Regions from separate parts of the Solibacillus sp. FSL K6-1126 genome, predicted to be linked through region 1. Evidence: a T-box and tRNA genes for the amino acid it is inferred to sense, from the RefSeq annotation. Region 1 holds a T-box; the other holds one or more tRNA genes.

Region 1 (7,552 bases):
ATTTGCTTTTACTCGGTTTTCATAACCGGAATACGTATGAACTACATACCAATTTTTCTCCATATAGGTAGGACTAAATCGTCCGTCCCTCCTTTACATTATGTGTGTAGGGTATATATTTCCCTGATCACAAAACTTCAATAATCTATTTCTTTAAATTAAGCTGTCAGCATTTTTTAACAAATGAAAAAACCCGTTATATGGCATGGACGGGCTATTTCGAAATATTAACATGATATAGCTTACAGAGACAAGAACCAACGGAATAATTCTGAGATTCCTAAATCTATTGCTGTAAAGAATAACGCCATTACGATAACTGTAGAAACTACTACTACCGTATACTTCGTTAACTCTTTACTTTTCGGCCAACTTGTTTTGCGCATTTCTGAGCCGACTTCTTGTAAAAAGTTTGTTACTTTACTCATCTTTGCCTAACCTCCGAACAACGAATTAATCTATTTTCATTTATAACGTTTGTTTATGCATTGTATGCTCATTACAGTGAGAGCAAAATTTCTTCAGTTCTAAACGCTCGCTTGCCCCTTCTTTTTTCGGGACACTGTAGTTTCTTGAACCACATTTTTCACAACTTAAAACGACTTTCTTTGCCATGTTTATCACCTTTTCGGCAGTTTGTCCTTTAAAGACTAACACCTAAATTTCCCACTGTCAATAAAGGCTCATGGTGTTTAAGTCATTTCTTTTAGTTCAAGATGACGCTCCAATTTGCGCTTCACCCGCTGTAATGCATTATCAATGGATTTTACATGTCGATCCAATTCTTCAGAAATTTCATTATAGGATTGTCCTTCCAAATAACGAACCAACACCTGCTGTTCGAGTTCGCTTAATACTTCACCCATCTTCTCTTCCAAATAAAGATAATCTTCGCGATTAATCATCAAATACTCAGGATCGTCCGAAATAGGACTCGTAATAATATCCATCAGTGTGCGCTCTGATTCTTCATCGTAAATTGGCTTATCTAAAGAAACATATGAATTTAGCGGAATATGCTTTTGTCTAGTAGCTGTTTTAATTGCCGTAATAATTTGCCGTGTAATGCAAAGTTCTGCAAAGGCACGGAATGACGCAAGCTTGTCCTCTTTAAAATCCCGAATCGCTTTATATAAGCCAATCATTCCTTCTTGAATTATATCTTCTTTGTCCGCACCAATTAAAAAATACGACCGCGCTTTCGCCTTAACAAACAATCGGTATTTTGAAATTAAAAAATCTAACGCATCTGTATTGCCTAGATGCACTTGTTCTACAAGCTCTTCATCTGTCAAATGTTCAAAACGTAGTACCATTTGTAACTTCTCACTTTTAAGCAATGAAAATCACCTCAGTTACGCTAGAATAATTAGGAATAGTATAACTTAATTGGAAATAACGGGCAATCTATTACTTGAGCCCTCTTCTCCATTTTTCAAACTGTAGTTCCACTTCTTTTGATAGCTTGATTCTTGAGGCCGGTTTTTCGTCGGTCGATTCTTTTACTTTGGATGAAATTTTAGATTGAATAATTTGCATTTCAATTTCAAGCTCACGTGCCGATTTTCTTAATGCACCATGACCAAATACAACATTTTGTTCAGTCATATCGGATGTTGCGACGTGTATTTGGATTTTTCGTCCTTTTAATTCGTTCGATAATTTTTCAATGCGCTCGTCCGCTGTTTCGTTTTTACGTGTATAAAGCACTTCCACGGCATGCTGAATATAAAGTTGTTCAGTGCCCGGAACAAGATGCGCGTCAAATACAACAATAACACGCCAGCCTGTATGCGCTTTATACTCCGCCATTCGTTCAATTAACCGATCACGTGCATCTTCGAAGTGAGGCTCGCGTAACGGACGAAGCTCACTCCATGCACCGATCATGTTATAGCCGTCTACTAGCAATATGTTCTGCATGACCTCATCCGTTAGCTTCTTGTCGTTTGCGGTACACTTCATACATAAGTAATGCCGCTGCTACGGAAGCATTCAATGATGTTACATGACCAACCATCGGTAAGTGATATAAGAAGTCACATTTATCTTTTAAAAGACGGCTCATTCCCTTACCTTCACTACCAATAATTAATGCAAGCGGTAATGTTGCATCCATTTTACGATAATCTGCCGAACCTTTTGCATCTGTTCCGGCAATCCATACACCGCGGTCTTTTAGCTCATCCACCGTTTGGGCCAAATTGGTCACACGCACAACAGGTACATGCTCGATAGCACCTGTGGATGCTTTAGCAACTACTGCTGTTAAACCGACTGCGCGACGCTTCGGAATAATGATACCATGTGCACCGATCGCATCTGCTGTACGCATAATCGATCCTAAGTTATGCGGATCTTCCAACTCGTCCAGTATTAAAAAGAACGGGTCTTCGCTTTTTGCCTTCGCTGCGGCAAATAGATCGTCCAATTCTGCATAGTCATATGCCGCGACCGATGCCACAATCCCCTGATGATTTTCTGCAAGCTTATCAACTTTTTGCTTTGGTACAAACTGCACGAGGACACCTTGCTCTTTCGCTAAGTCCATTAACTCCTGTACACCTGTTTTCTTAACGCCTTCAGCAATCCATAACTTATTGATTTCTCGGCCTGCGCGAAGTGCCTCAAGTACCGGATTTTTTCCTGCAATCATTTCTCCTGATAGTTCTTCCTGGGCAGATTGCGGCTTTTCTTGTTGCTTTTTCTCCTGAGTTTTAAAAGTATCTGCTTTTTTATCGCGCCCTTTAAAATCTTTTGGTTTACGATTTTGCTGTCTTTTCTCTGCCATAGTTACACTCCTTTTGCCTGTTCGACAATTTCGATTGCGTAATCGATTATTTCATTTGCGCGATGATGTTCTTTGCTAAGGAATAAGAAGCCTAAAACCGCTTCAAATCCTGAGCTATTACGATATGTGCGTACATCTGTGTTTTTCGGAACAGATCCTGATTTGGCATTGCGTCCTCTACGGAAAACAGCTTGCTCTTCTTCTGTTAAGTAATTTTCTTCGATCATACGATGTACAATATTGGACTGGGACTTGGCCGAAACATATTTTGTCGCCTCTTTATGCAATGTGTTAGGCTTTGCGCGGCCCGACAATATTAAATGTTCCCGAATTCTTTGTTCCAGCACGGCGTCGCCCATATAAGCGAGCGCCAGTGCATTTAGCTGTATGACATCATGTGGTGTTAAATTTTGCATTTACTGTCCTCGTTTCCAGCGTGTACCTTGACGAGTGTCTTCAAGCACAATATCCATGCCCAGCAGTTGGTCACGGATTTCATCTGAACGAGCGAAATCACGGTTTTTGCGGGCTTGATTACGTTCCTCGATTAATGCCTCAATTTCTTCATCGAGTAAGCCTGCTTCTACTTTTATATGAATACCTAGTACATTTCCAATTGTATCAAACATCGTTAAAATTGCCTGCAATACTTCTTTATCCGTATTTGCTTCGTTTAAATACACATTGGCAATATGGGAAAGTTCAAATAGCGCCGAAACCGCATTTGCTGTATTAAAGTCATCATTCATCGCGTTTTCGAAATCAACTTTAATCTGACCAATTTTTTCAAGCCATTGCTCACTGTTATCCCCTAAACTTGCAGAAGATGTGAGACGGTGCTCCACATTCGTATAAGATGTACGAATACGGTCTAAACCATTTTTAGCTGCTTCCACTAAATCCTGAGCGAAGTTGATCGGATTACGGTAATGAACAGACAGCATAAAGAAACGCAACACTTGCGGGTCAATTTGCTGGCGGATATCATTCACTAATATAAAGTTGCCCAGTGATTTTGACATTTTTTCATTATCAATATTAATATAGCCGTTATGCATCCAATAACGCGCGAATGTTTTATCATTATGCGCTTCAGATTGGGCAATTTCGTTTTCATGGTGAGGGAATGTTAAATCCTGTCCGCCTGCGTGAATATCGATTGTATCACCTAAATGCTCACGTGCCATTACAGAACACTCAATATGCCATCCTGGACGTCCTTCTCCCCATGGTGATGCCCACTTAATTTCGCCTGCTTTCGCCGCTTTCCATAATGCGAAATCCAACGGGTCTTCCTTTTTCTCGCCGGCTTCAATACGTGCTCCTACTTTTAAATCATCGATAGATTGGTGACTTAACTTACCGTAGCCATTGAATTTACGCGTACGATAATAAACATCGCCTTGGGATTCATATGCGTAGCCTTTGTCGATCAGCACTTTTATGAACTCGATAATATCATCCATATGCTCTGTTACACGTGGATGGGCATCCGCCTTTTGGCATCCAAGCGCCGTAATATCTTCAAAGTAAGCAGCGATAAAGCGATCTGTTAAGACAGAAGTTTCTTCACCTAATTCATTTGCTGCTTTAATAATTTTGTCATCCACATCGGTAAAGTTCGAAACGAATTTCACCTCATAGCCTGCATACTGTAAATAGCGACGTACTGTATCATAGACGATTACCGGACGGGAATTCCCAATATGAATGTAATTGTATACAGTCGGTCCGCATACATACATTTTTACTTTGCCTTCCTCCAACGGAATAAATGGTTCTTTTTGTCTTGTCAACGAATTGAAGATTTGAATCGTCATATTGCCTCTCCTTTTTCATATTGCTCTTTTCGGTGTGTATTGGGTTAATTTGCCATTAAAATGAAAAAAGCGTCTCCATCACCTAAAGAAGGTGACAGAGACGCTAGATGCGCGGTTCCACTCTGGTTGAAAAAGTAGCCATACTTTTTCCGCTTAAAGTCCTGTAACGTGGACAAATCGATTTAACCTACTTCAAATTCAGTTAAATACTCAAAGGTGCATTTCAGCTTTGCCTTAACCTGGATCACTTTCAGCCGGTGGTGATCCTCTCTAATAAGGGGTGCGCAGCGTACTTCTCCTTCTCAACGTGCTATCACTTATAGAATTATATTCATTTTACATCTATTTTCAGAAAAATCAATCATTTTATCCATTCTAGAGAACTGTTAAGTAAGCTCCCTATTTACAAAATGAATTACTTTGCAAATTTTTCAACACGGGCAATTGTTTTTTCCTTGCCGATTAAAGCAATGGCATTCGGTAATTCCGGACCATGTGTTTGACCAGTCGTCACAACACGGATTGGCATAAACAGATTTTTACCTTTTACACCCGTTTCTTTTTGTACAGCTTTAATCGCTGCTTTAATTGAAGCGGCATCAAAAGTTTCTAAAGCTTCTAATTGAGTTTTAAATGAAGCCATAACAGCCGGCACAGTTTCACCCGCTAACACTTCATTTGCTTCTTCATCATATGCAATTTCTTCTGTGAAAAATTGGCTCGATAATTCTACGATTTCTGCACCGAAGCTCATTTGCTCATGGTAAAGCGCGATTAAATCAGAAGCCCATGCATGTTGCTCTTCTGACAGCTCTTCTGGAAGTAAGCCCGCTTTTTGCAAGTGTGGCAATGCTAAAGCAACTACCTCTTCATGAGACATTTTTTTAATATATTGGTTGTTCATCCATGTTAGTTTTGTTTTATCAAACATAGATGGTGATTTTGATAAGCGTTTTTCATCAAACAGCTTTACAAATTCGTCATGTGAGAAGATTTCCTCTTCTCCTTCCGGTGACCAGCCAAGCAATGCAAAGAAGTTAAACATCGCTTCCGGTAAGTAACCAAGGTCCTTGTATTGTGTAACGAACTGGATGATTGATTCATCACGTTTCGATAATTTCTTGCGCTCTTCATTTACGATTAATGTCATATGACCATATTGCGGATATTCCCATCCGAATGCGTCAAAAATCATCATTTGTTTTGGTGTGTTTGATAAATGCTCTTCCCCACGGAATACATGTGTAATTTCCATGAAGTGGTCATCCAGTACTACCGCATAATTGTATGTTGGAATACCGTTTGCTTTTACAAGTACCCAGTCGCCGATATCTTTTGATTCGAACGATACTTCGCCGCGAACTAAATCAGTGAACTGATACGTAACATTTTCCGGAACACGCATACGAATTGTGTGCGGGATACCAGCAGCCTCTTTTTCAGCAACTTCCTCTGCTGTTAAATGACGGCATTTTCCATCATATGCAGGTGCTGCAACACCTTGTGCTTTTTGTTTTTCGCGTGATGCTTCAAGCTCTTCTGAAGTACAGAAACATTTATACGCTTGTCCGTTTTCCAGCATTTTTTCTGCATGCTCTTTATAAATATCAAGACGTTCCATTTGACGGTAAGGTGCATATGGGCCACCGATATCAATCGATTCATCCGGTGTAATGCCTAACCAGCGTAAGTTATCAAGTTGAGAAGCTTCCCCGCCCTCTACATTACGCTCAATATCTGTATCTTCAATACGTACTACAAAAGTACCGTTGTGATGTTTTGCATATAAATAATTGAATAATGCTGTACGTGCGCCACCGATATGTAAGAATCCTGTTGGCGATGGTGCATAACGAACGCGAACTGTTTTCGTCATAATATTGCCTCCTAATTTTAGCGTCAAAACGCTCGACCTTTTCCGAATATAATAAATTTACTTTTATATGGATATGAACGGACATTATATTGTCCAATATCGGCACAATAGATGTCTTTTAAACTTTAACCATTCTACCACTGTAAGTTATTAAATTAAAGTAGCGTGTGCCGATTTTTGACACACGCCCTCAATTTTATCGCACTTTATGCTTTTACTAAAAGAATCGTTGCCATTGCTGCAATTCCTTCTTCACGGCCCACAAAACCTAACTTCTCTGTTGTTGTCGCTTTTACATTAACTTGCGAAGGTTCGGCATTCAGTAGTTGTGCGATACGGTTTTGCATCTGTGAAATATATGGGGCCATTTTCGGACGCTGTGCCATAATCGTACAATCCACATTGCCTAATTTATATCCGCGCTCTTCAACCATCTTCCAGATGTGTTCAAGTAACTTCGCTGAATCTGCATCTTTCCACTCCGGATCTGTATCAGGGAAGTGACGGCCGATATCCCCTTCACCAATTGCACCTAATGCCGCGTCTGTTACTGTATGTAAAAGTACATCGGCATCTGAATGACCTACTAAACCGCGCTCATGTGGAATTGTAATACCACCTAAAATTAATGGACGTCCTTCTGCAAATTCGTGAACGTCAAACCCTTGTCCAATTCGAAACATATCGTTGCTAGCCTACAAAGTAAACTAGCCTTCACCTTCTTTCTGGTAATCTCATTATCATTAGTATAATCAACTTGTCCGAAAAAAGCCTCGCAAACCTATTTTCTTTTCAAGGTATCTTCTATTTTCGTTGTTTTAAAATAGCTTCCCCAAAAATCAGATCTTCCTGCGTTGTCATTTTTACATTTTCATAACTGCATTCCACAATATGAATATCATGTCCTAAACGCTCCACGAGCATCGCTTCATCCGTTCCTAAAAAACCCACCTTTTCAGCTACATCCTCAGCTTCTGCCAGTAAATCATAACGGAACGCTTGTGGTGTTTGAACCATCCATAAAGACTCCCGGTCAACGGTTTCTTTAATAAGACCGTTATGGAC
Region 2 (7,552 bases), 3.6 Mb from region 1:
TACCACCTCCTCACCGTTTGAGAAATGGGGGGACGCAGTAGGATAGGGTAAGCACGCCGTTGGTTGCGCGTGTTCAAGCAGTAAGGCGTGTATGTAGGCAAATCCGCATACTTTAACGTTGAGCTGTGATGACGAGCTCGTATGAGCGAAGTTCCTGATTTCACACTGCCAAGAAAAGCCTCTATCGAGGTGAGAGGTGCCCGTACCGCAAACCGACACAGGTAGTCGAGGAGAGAATCCTAAGGTGTGCGAGAGAACTCTCGTTAAGGAACTCGGCAAAATGACCCCGTAACTTCGGGAGAAGGGGTGCTTCTTTGGGTGCATAGCCTAGAGAAGCCGCAGTGAATAGGCCCAGGCGACTGTTTAGCAAAAACACAGGTCTCTGCAAAACCGTAAGGTGACGTATAGGGGCTGACGCCTGCCCGGTGCTGGAAGGTTAAGAGGAGCGGTTAGCGCAAGCGAAGCTGTGAATTGAAGCCCCAGTAAACGGCGGCCGTAACTATAACGGTCCTAAGGTAGCGAAATTCCTTGTCGGGTAAGTTCCGACCCGCACGAAAGGCGTAACGATCTGGGCACTGTCTCAACGAGAGACTCGGTGAAATTATAGTACCTGTGAAGATGCAGGTTACCCGCGACAGGACGGAAAGACCCCGTGGAGCTTTACTGTAGCCTGATATTGAATTTTGGTACAACTTGTACAGGATAGGTAGGAGCCAGAGATCTCGGAGCGCCAGCTTCGAAGGAGGCGTCGGTGGGATACTACCCTGGTTGTATTGAACTTCTAACCCATGCCCCTTAGCGGGGTAGGAGACAGTGTCAGGCGGACAGTTTGACTGGGGCGGTCGCCTCCTAAAGAGTAACGGAGGCGCCCAAAGGTTCCCTCAGAATGGTTGGAAATCATTCGTAGAGTGTAAAGGCATAAGGGAGCTTGACTGCGAGACCTACAAGTCGAGCAGGGTCGAAAGACGGGCTTAGTGATCCGGTGGTTCCGCATGGAAGGGCCATCGCTCAACGGATAAAAGCTACCCCGGGGATAACAGGCTTATCTCCCCCAAGAGTCCACATCGACGGGGAGGTTTGGCACCTCGATGTCGGCTCATCGCATCCTGGGGCTGTAGTCGGTCCCAAGGGTTGGGCTGTTCGCCCATTAAAGCGGTACGCGAGCTGGGTTCAGAACGTCGTGAGACAGTTCGGTCCCTATCCGTCGTGGGCGTAGGAAATTTGAGAGGAGCTGTCCTTAGTACGAGAGGACCGGGATGGACATACCGCTGGTGTACCAGTTGTCTTGCCAAAGGCATCGCTGGGTAGCTATGTATGGACGGGATAAGTGCTGAAAGCATCTAAGCATGAAGCCCCCCTCAAGATGAGATTTCCCATTACGCAAGTAAGTAAGACCCCTGAAAGACGATCAGGTAGATAGGTTCGAGGTGGAAGTGCGGTGACGCATGCAGCTGACGAATACTAATCGGTCGAGGACTTAACCACATTTTATTGCTCAATTCAATGAAACGTTTATCCAGTTTTGAAAGAATGAAAAATTATTATATAAATACTTGACAAATAAGAAAAGTATGATACAATAAATAATGTCTTTCGATTAAATAGTCTAGTGATGATGGCAAAGAGGTCACACCCGTTCCCATACCGAACACGGAAGTTAAGCTCTTTAGCGCCGATGGTAGTTGGGGGCTTCCCCCTGTGAGAGTAGGACGTCGCTAGGCTGTTATAGAATTATTCCGAAGTAGCTCAGTTGGTAGAGCATCCGGCTGTTAACCGGCAGGTCGCAGGTTCGAGTCCTGCCTTCGGAGCCATTAAATCTTGGAGAGTTGTCCGAGTGGCCGAAGGAGCACGATTGGAAATCGTGTATGCGGGTAACCCTGCATCAAGGGTTCAAATCCCTTACTCTCCGCCAGGCTTAATTTATAAAGAGGCCCGTTGGTCAAGTGGTTAAGACACCGCCCTTTCACGGCGGTAACACGGGTTCGAATCCCGTACGGGTCACCAAAAGATACATAAGTAGTATCCAGCATTGGAGGATTAGCTCAGCTGGGAGAGCACCTGCCTTACAAGCAGGGGGTCGGCGGTTCGAGCCCGTCATCCTCCACCATTAAACAAATAGTATTATCGCGGGGTGGAGCAGTGGTAGCTCGTCGGGCTCATAACCCGAAGGTCGCAGGTTCAAGTCCTGCCCCCGCAACCAAATGGTCCCGTGGTGTAGCGGTTAACATGCCTGCCTGTCACGCAGGAGATCGCCGGTTCGATCCCGGTCGGGACCGCCATTTTTTTAAAAAATTAATTTGTGGGTTTGTAGCTCAGTTGGTAGAGCATTAGATTGAAGCTCTAAGTGTCGGCGGTTCGATTCCGTCCAAACCCACCATATTTTTGCCGGTGTAGCTCAGTTGGTAGAGCAACTGACTTGTAATCAGTAGGTCGAGGGTTCGACTCCTTTCGCCGGCACCATTACCTGGAGGGGTAGCGAAGTGGCTAAACGCGGCGGACTGTAAATCCGCTCCTTAGGGTTCGGCGGTTCGAATCCGTCCCCCTCCACCATCCTTTTGATAGGGGCATAGTTTAAAGGTAGAACTACGGTCTCCAAAACCGTCAGTGTGGGTTCGATTCCTACTGCCCCTGCCAAATAACTTAAAAATACTTAAAATAATATAGTGGCGGTTGTGGCGAAGTGGTTAACGCACCTGATTGTGGTTCAGGCATTCGTGGGTTCGATTCCCATCAGTCGCCCCATTTTTATTTAGGTTTAAGTGTTAAAATTATAATATAGTGGCGGTTGTGGCGAAGTGGTTAACGCACCTGATTGTGGTTCAGGCATTCGTGGGTTCGATTCCCATCAGTCGCCCCATTCTATATCATAATTTAAATATTTGGGGTATAGCCAAGCGGTAAGGCAACGGATTTTGATTCCGTCATGCCCTGGTTCGAATCCAGGTACCCCAGCCATTTTTTTATTTTGCGGAAGTAGTTCAGTGGTAGAACACCACCTTGCCAAGGTGGGGGTCGCGAGTTCGAACCTCGTCTTCCGCTCCAAATATGGCGGCATAGCCAAGTGGTAAGGCACAGGTCTGCAACACCTTTATCACCGGTTCAAATCCGGTTGCCGCCTCCATATTTTATTTAATCGGAGAAACCGATTTTTTTTTACCTTATTTTGCCGAGTTGGTGGAATGGCAGACACGACGGACTCAAAATCCGTTGCCGCGAGGCGTGTGGGTTCAAGTCCCACACTCGGTATCTGAAAAAAAGACTTCACAGTTCATACTGTGAGGTCTTTTTTTATTTTTATAATCGATATATAAAGTCCCATAATCTTTTTAGAGAGCATAGAATAGATTATAGAATCCGACTTCAACAGTGGTATTTATAAGTGAAATTAGGAAAGAATAGATTCATCGATTCTTTTATATGATAATGAGAAAAATAAAGTCTGCGTACGGAATATTGGGAAATTAGTATGGGAGAATATCATATTATATACAAAGGAAATTAGTATGTTTTCCAGAAAATCCTGCACGTTTTTTCTGGCGTATTAAAATTATTTACTATAAAATTAACATAGTGATGTTAGGAATGAATTTTAAAAAAACGCATTTTATTTAAGTGATATAAATTATGGAATATAGCGAGGAAGTAGGGAATTAAACAAATGAATGTAGCAACAAATTTTAAGTGGATTGAAGCGGCAAACTATGGTGAGTTGAGTAAAATTGCTGCAACAATTTTTATAGATCAATTAAAAAAGGATAGTTCAACGGTATTTGGAATGGCTACAGGAGGTACCCCGGAAGGCTTTTATAAAAAGCTTGTAGCTGCGTATAAGGCAGGCGAAGTATCTTTTAAACAAGCCAAGTCTTTCAACTTGGATGAATATATCGGTATTAATCCGGCAAATGAAGCGAGCTACCATTATTATATGGACTATAACCTGTTTAATCATATCGATATGAAACGGGAAAATATTTATTTACCAGCTGGTAATAAGTCGAATTTAGAAAAAGCTGCCGCTGAATATGATGCATTGATTAATGCGGCGGGAAATATTGATATACAGCTTTTAGGAATTGGTGTAAATGGACATATCGGTTTTAATGAACCTGGAACTCCTTTTGATTTAGGTACAAATATTGTAGAGCTTGCACAGTCTACACGTGAAGCGAATCAAGTCTATTTTGATTCAATTGATGATGTGCCGACACATGCCATTACAATGGGAATCAAAACGATTTTAAGTTCTAAAAAGATTGTATTATTAATTTCAGGTGCATCAAAACAGGAGGCATTTGAACGTTTACGCAGCGGTGTCGTAACAGAAGATTTCCCTGCGAGCGCACTGCACAACCATCCAGATGTGACGGTTATTTATACAGATGTAAAATAAGGTAAAGGAGTGCATACATTGTGCACTCCATTATTTGATCGATGAAATAAATACTCCTGTAATTACCGCAATGCCTCCGATTACTTGAGCGATGAGGAGTTGCTCATTTAAAAACAGTACAGCAAAGATTGTGGCAAATAGAGGAATGAAGTTTAAATAGATTCCTGCTTTGTTTGCTCCTAATGAGACAACGCCATTGTTCCAGCTTAAAAAGGCAACTATCGAAGCAATGATCCCTACATAAAAAATCGCCCCAATTGTCGAAGCGTTCCATACGATTGCTTGTGATGTTGTTAGTAGTTCATATACTGCGAACGGAAGTAACATAATAGCTCCGATTGCAATCGTCACTAAAAACGTTGAATAACCCGGCAGCTTACCTGCGTACTTTTTAATGAGTAATGAATAGAAACTCCAGCACACTACCGCAATCAAAACGATTAAGTCCCCTTTGTTGAATGAAAATGAAAGCAGGCTTTGTAATGAGCCTCCGGATATAATAAAGAGCACTCCGGCTAAAGAAAGCAGTGTGCCGATCATTTGGAACTTCGTTAACCGTTCTTTTAAAAAGATAAAGCTCAGTATGTATATAATAATCGGTGTTGATGAATTCATTAAAGATGCATTAATGGATGTTGTATCATGCAAGCCGATGTAGACGAGTGTATTGAATGCGGCAACTCCTGTTATTGCTAAAATGATGACAGCACCCCAATGCTGTTTCAGCGCAGGCCATTCTTTTTTCGTCCGGTTGTAAGCGATTGGGAAAAATACTAGAAAGGCGACAATCCAACGTAAAAAGGCAAGTGTAATCGGAGGAATATCTCCTGAAACAGCTCGTCCAATTACAAAGTTGCCACCCCACAATAAAGTAGCCAAAATGAGCAGTAGCTGTGGTGGAAATTTCATTATTGAGCATCTCCTTATATTGGAAATTGATTTTATCTATTATAGGGACAACCACATGGAATTTGCAATGCGCTTTACATAAAACGCTATGATACAATAACGACAGAAGCAAAAGGAGGTCATTGGCATGAAAATTCGACCAGCAAGGTTACAGCATGGCGATACAGTAGGATTAGTTAATTTAAGTAGTCCGCTTAATATAGAATCATTAGGGGATAAATTAGCGTTTTTAGAGGAATTAGGTTTAAAGTATAAGCTTGGTAATACGGTACAGGCATACGAAGGCTATTTGGCAGGTTCCGACGAGGAGCGGATTAAAGACTTCCACCAAATGATTGTTGATCCGGAAGTGAAGGCAGTCTTTTTAGTGAAGGGCGGCTACGGAATCTCAAGAATCATCGATAAGATAAGCTATCCATTAATCGAGGACAATCCGAAAATAATTTGGGGCTTTTCCGATGTGACGACTTTACATACACAAGTAAACGAGTTTGCAAATTTAGTGACATTCCATGGTCCGATGCTGTCTAGTCCAAAAGGGGAACTGGACCCTCTTTCTAAAAAAATGTTCCAGCAGCTATTCCAGCCGATTGAAATTCAGTATACAGAAAGCATTTCACCTCTTACGACAATTATACCGGGAGCTGTACGCGGCGAATTGACAGGCGGAAATTTAAACCGTATTGTCAGCACACTTGGAACTAAATTTGAAATTGATGTGCGCAATAAAATTTTACTACTTGAAGATTTAGGTGAAACAATTGAGCAAATTGATTTAATGCTGAATCAGCTGCGTCTTTCAAGAAAGCTGGAGCTTGCAGCAGGCTTTGTAATAGCAGACTTTAATATGCCGGATGATACATACAGCTATGAAGATGTGCTGAAGGTAATAGAAGGGTATTTGAAGCCGTTTAACAAACCGGCAGTAGCAGGGTTTAAAATTGGCCACTGCGAGCCTAATATTGCGATTCCATTAGGTGTGGACGTATTATTAGATGCAGATGAAAAGACATTAAGCATTTTACCGGGTGTAGAGTAGGATTTAGCTGAAATAAAAAGCAAAGACACCTTTTCACGTGTAAGTGAGCAGGTGTCTTTTAATAACGGGCGAGCAAAAATACTCAATTACGATTGTGTTAGCTTTTACTATAGTTGGTTATGTGTGAAAGGTAACAGTGTAAACGGTAAAGGGTCATCGGTTTGACCATTAGTTGGGGATGCCGAAGCAAAAATCGCCCGTTATTACCTAGTTTGGAGTCTCACCGCCCTAGGTTTAGAAATAGTTACTGTCATCAAATTCAATTTCAACTTGATAGTTTTTGGCATTAATTAAATTGGAAAGGCGATGTGCTTCCTTTTCAAGCTCATTTGCACGGTTTCGGTATGTCATTGGATCATACAATGCTACACGGTAAAGTATGGCATCACCGGAATTATGGTAGAAAGCCTCTTTTTCCTCAGAACCAAGGTTTTTGCAAAATTGTGCTTCTGCACGTAATTGACTCGCAAGTTCAATCGCCTCTACAATAGGCATTTCCTCATCTTTAAACACAATAGTATTGTCGATATTAGCCCGGTAGATCAGGGCATCAAGTTTACGTGAATCATAACGAAGCTCTTTTAACTCGGCTTCAAGCATTTCGAGTGTATAATCAGGTGTTTTCGGCTGTTCGCCTTTTTCAATGATAGCATGTGTTAATGAATGCACTTGTATTGTTCGTTCCTGGATTCTTTTCGTAATGATACTTTTTAGTTTTACTGCCTCAGCTAAGTTTATAGTCAAACGATTTCACTCCTTAAATATGAACTTTTGGATTTTCCCTTGAAAGAATATGTACTTCATATTCGCCACCGCTAATTTGTGTAAACATGTTTCCTGCACTGCCTAGTATTTCAGCAGCTTCCTTTCCACTGAGGGAAGGGCGTAAATAAAAGATTTGCAGCGCATTTGTCGTAGCTTCTGTCACTGCCGTTCTTTTTGAATCAACAAAGGGGCTGCCGAATGGACCGGTTGCATCTTTGGCGTGGATGATGTTATCCAATGAATTAAAGCGTCCATTAATTCCTTCATAGCCTGTCGATGCATTGCCGACATTGATTTCCACATTACCATCAATACTTTCTGCATCATAAATGCCAACAGGAATTTCGTATTGCAGGGAGAAGAAGTTATTTAAATCAACAGCCGAATGGAACGGTGCTAAATATTGCTGTTTGGCGATACGGCGCATTAAGCTTTCCGCAGAGTGACGG

What was found. The T-box of region 1 lies ahead of cysS (cysteine--tRNA ligase). A T-box ahead of a tRNA ligase gene usually reads a tRNA of that ligase, here a tRNA-Cys.
Region 2: it encodes a tRNA-Cys, which carries the amino acid that the T-box ahead of cysS (cysteine--tRNA ligase) is inferred to sense. The anticodon was not compared.

Annotation. Positions count from the first base shown of each region.
Region 1 covers NZ_JBBOPD010000001.1:5,691-13,242, forward strand. Annotated here, with positions in the region: gene nusG (transcription termination/antitermination protein NusG) at 1-63, opposite strand, end outside; gene secE (preprotein translocase subunit SecE) at 243-428, opposite strand; gene rpmG (50S ribosomal protein L33) at 469-615, opposite strand; gene sigH (RNA polymerase sporulation sigma factor SigH) at 693-1,316, opposite strand; gene MHH44_RS00055 (NYN domain-containing protein) at 1,411-1,923, opposite strand; gene rlmB (23S rRNA (guanosine(2251)-2'-O)-methyltransferase RlmB) at 1,928-2,656, opposite strand; gene MHH44_RS00065 (Mini-ribonuclease 3) at 2,794-3,207, opposite strand; gene cysS (cysteine--tRNA ligase) at 3,208-4,611, opposite strand; T-box leader at 4,705-4,926, opposite strand; gene gltX (glutamate--tRNA ligase) at 5,027-6,487, opposite strand; gene ispF (2-C-methyl-D-erythritol 2,4-cyclodiphosphate synthase) at 6,694-7,170, opposite strand; gene ispD (2-C-methyl-D-erythritol 4-phosphate cytidylyltransferase) at 7,292-7,552, opposite strand, start outside.
Region 2 covers NZ_JBBOPD010000001.1:3,638,503-3,646,054, reverse strand. Annotated here, with positions in the region: rRNA gene MHH44_RS18245 (23S ribosomal RNA) at 1-1,485, shown strand, start outside; rRNA gene rrf (5S ribosomal RNA) at 1,606-1,721, shown strand; tRNA gene MHH44_RS18235 (tRNA-Asn) at 1,736-1,811, shown strand; tRNA gene MHH44_RS18230 (tRNA-Ser) at 1,821-1,912, shown strand; tRNA gene MHH44_RS18225 (tRNA-Glu) at 1,930-2,004, shown strand; tRNA gene MHH44_RS18220 (tRNA-Val) at 2,032-2,107, shown strand; tRNA gene MHH44_RS18215 (tRNA-Met) at 2,126-2,200, shown strand; tRNA gene MHH44_RS18210 (tRNA-Asp) at 2,204-2,279, shown strand; tRNA gene MHH44_RS18205 (tRNA-Phe) at 2,302-2,377, shown strand; tRNA gene MHH44_RS18200 (tRNA-Thr) at 2,385-2,460, shown strand; tRNA gene MHH44_RS18195 (tRNA-Tyr) at 2,467-2,550, shown strand; tRNA gene MHH44_RS18190 (tRNA-Trp) at 2,561-2,634, shown strand; tRNA gene MHH44_RS18185 (tRNA-His) at 2,667-2,742, shown strand; tRNA gene MHH44_RS18180 (tRNA-His) at 2,782-2,857, shown strand; tRNA gene MHH44_RS18175 (tRNA-Gln) at 2,881-2,955, shown strand; tRNA gene MHH44_RS18170 (tRNA-Gly) at 2,968-3,042, shown strand; tRNA gene MHH44_RS18165 (tRNA-Cys) at 3,048-3,121, shown strand; tRNA gene MHH44_RS18160 (tRNA-Leu) at 3,166-3,246, shown strand; gene nagB (glucosamine-6-phosphate deaminase) at 3,659-4,390, shown strand; gene MHH44_RS18150 (DMT family transporter) at 4,421-5,299, opposite strand; gene MHH44_RS18145 (S66 peptidase family protein) at 5,427-6,338, shown strand; gene MHH44_RS18140 (DIP1984 family protein) at 6,573-7,082, opposite strand; gene MHH44_RS18135 (B3/B4 domain-containing protein) at 7,096-7,552, opposite strand, start outside.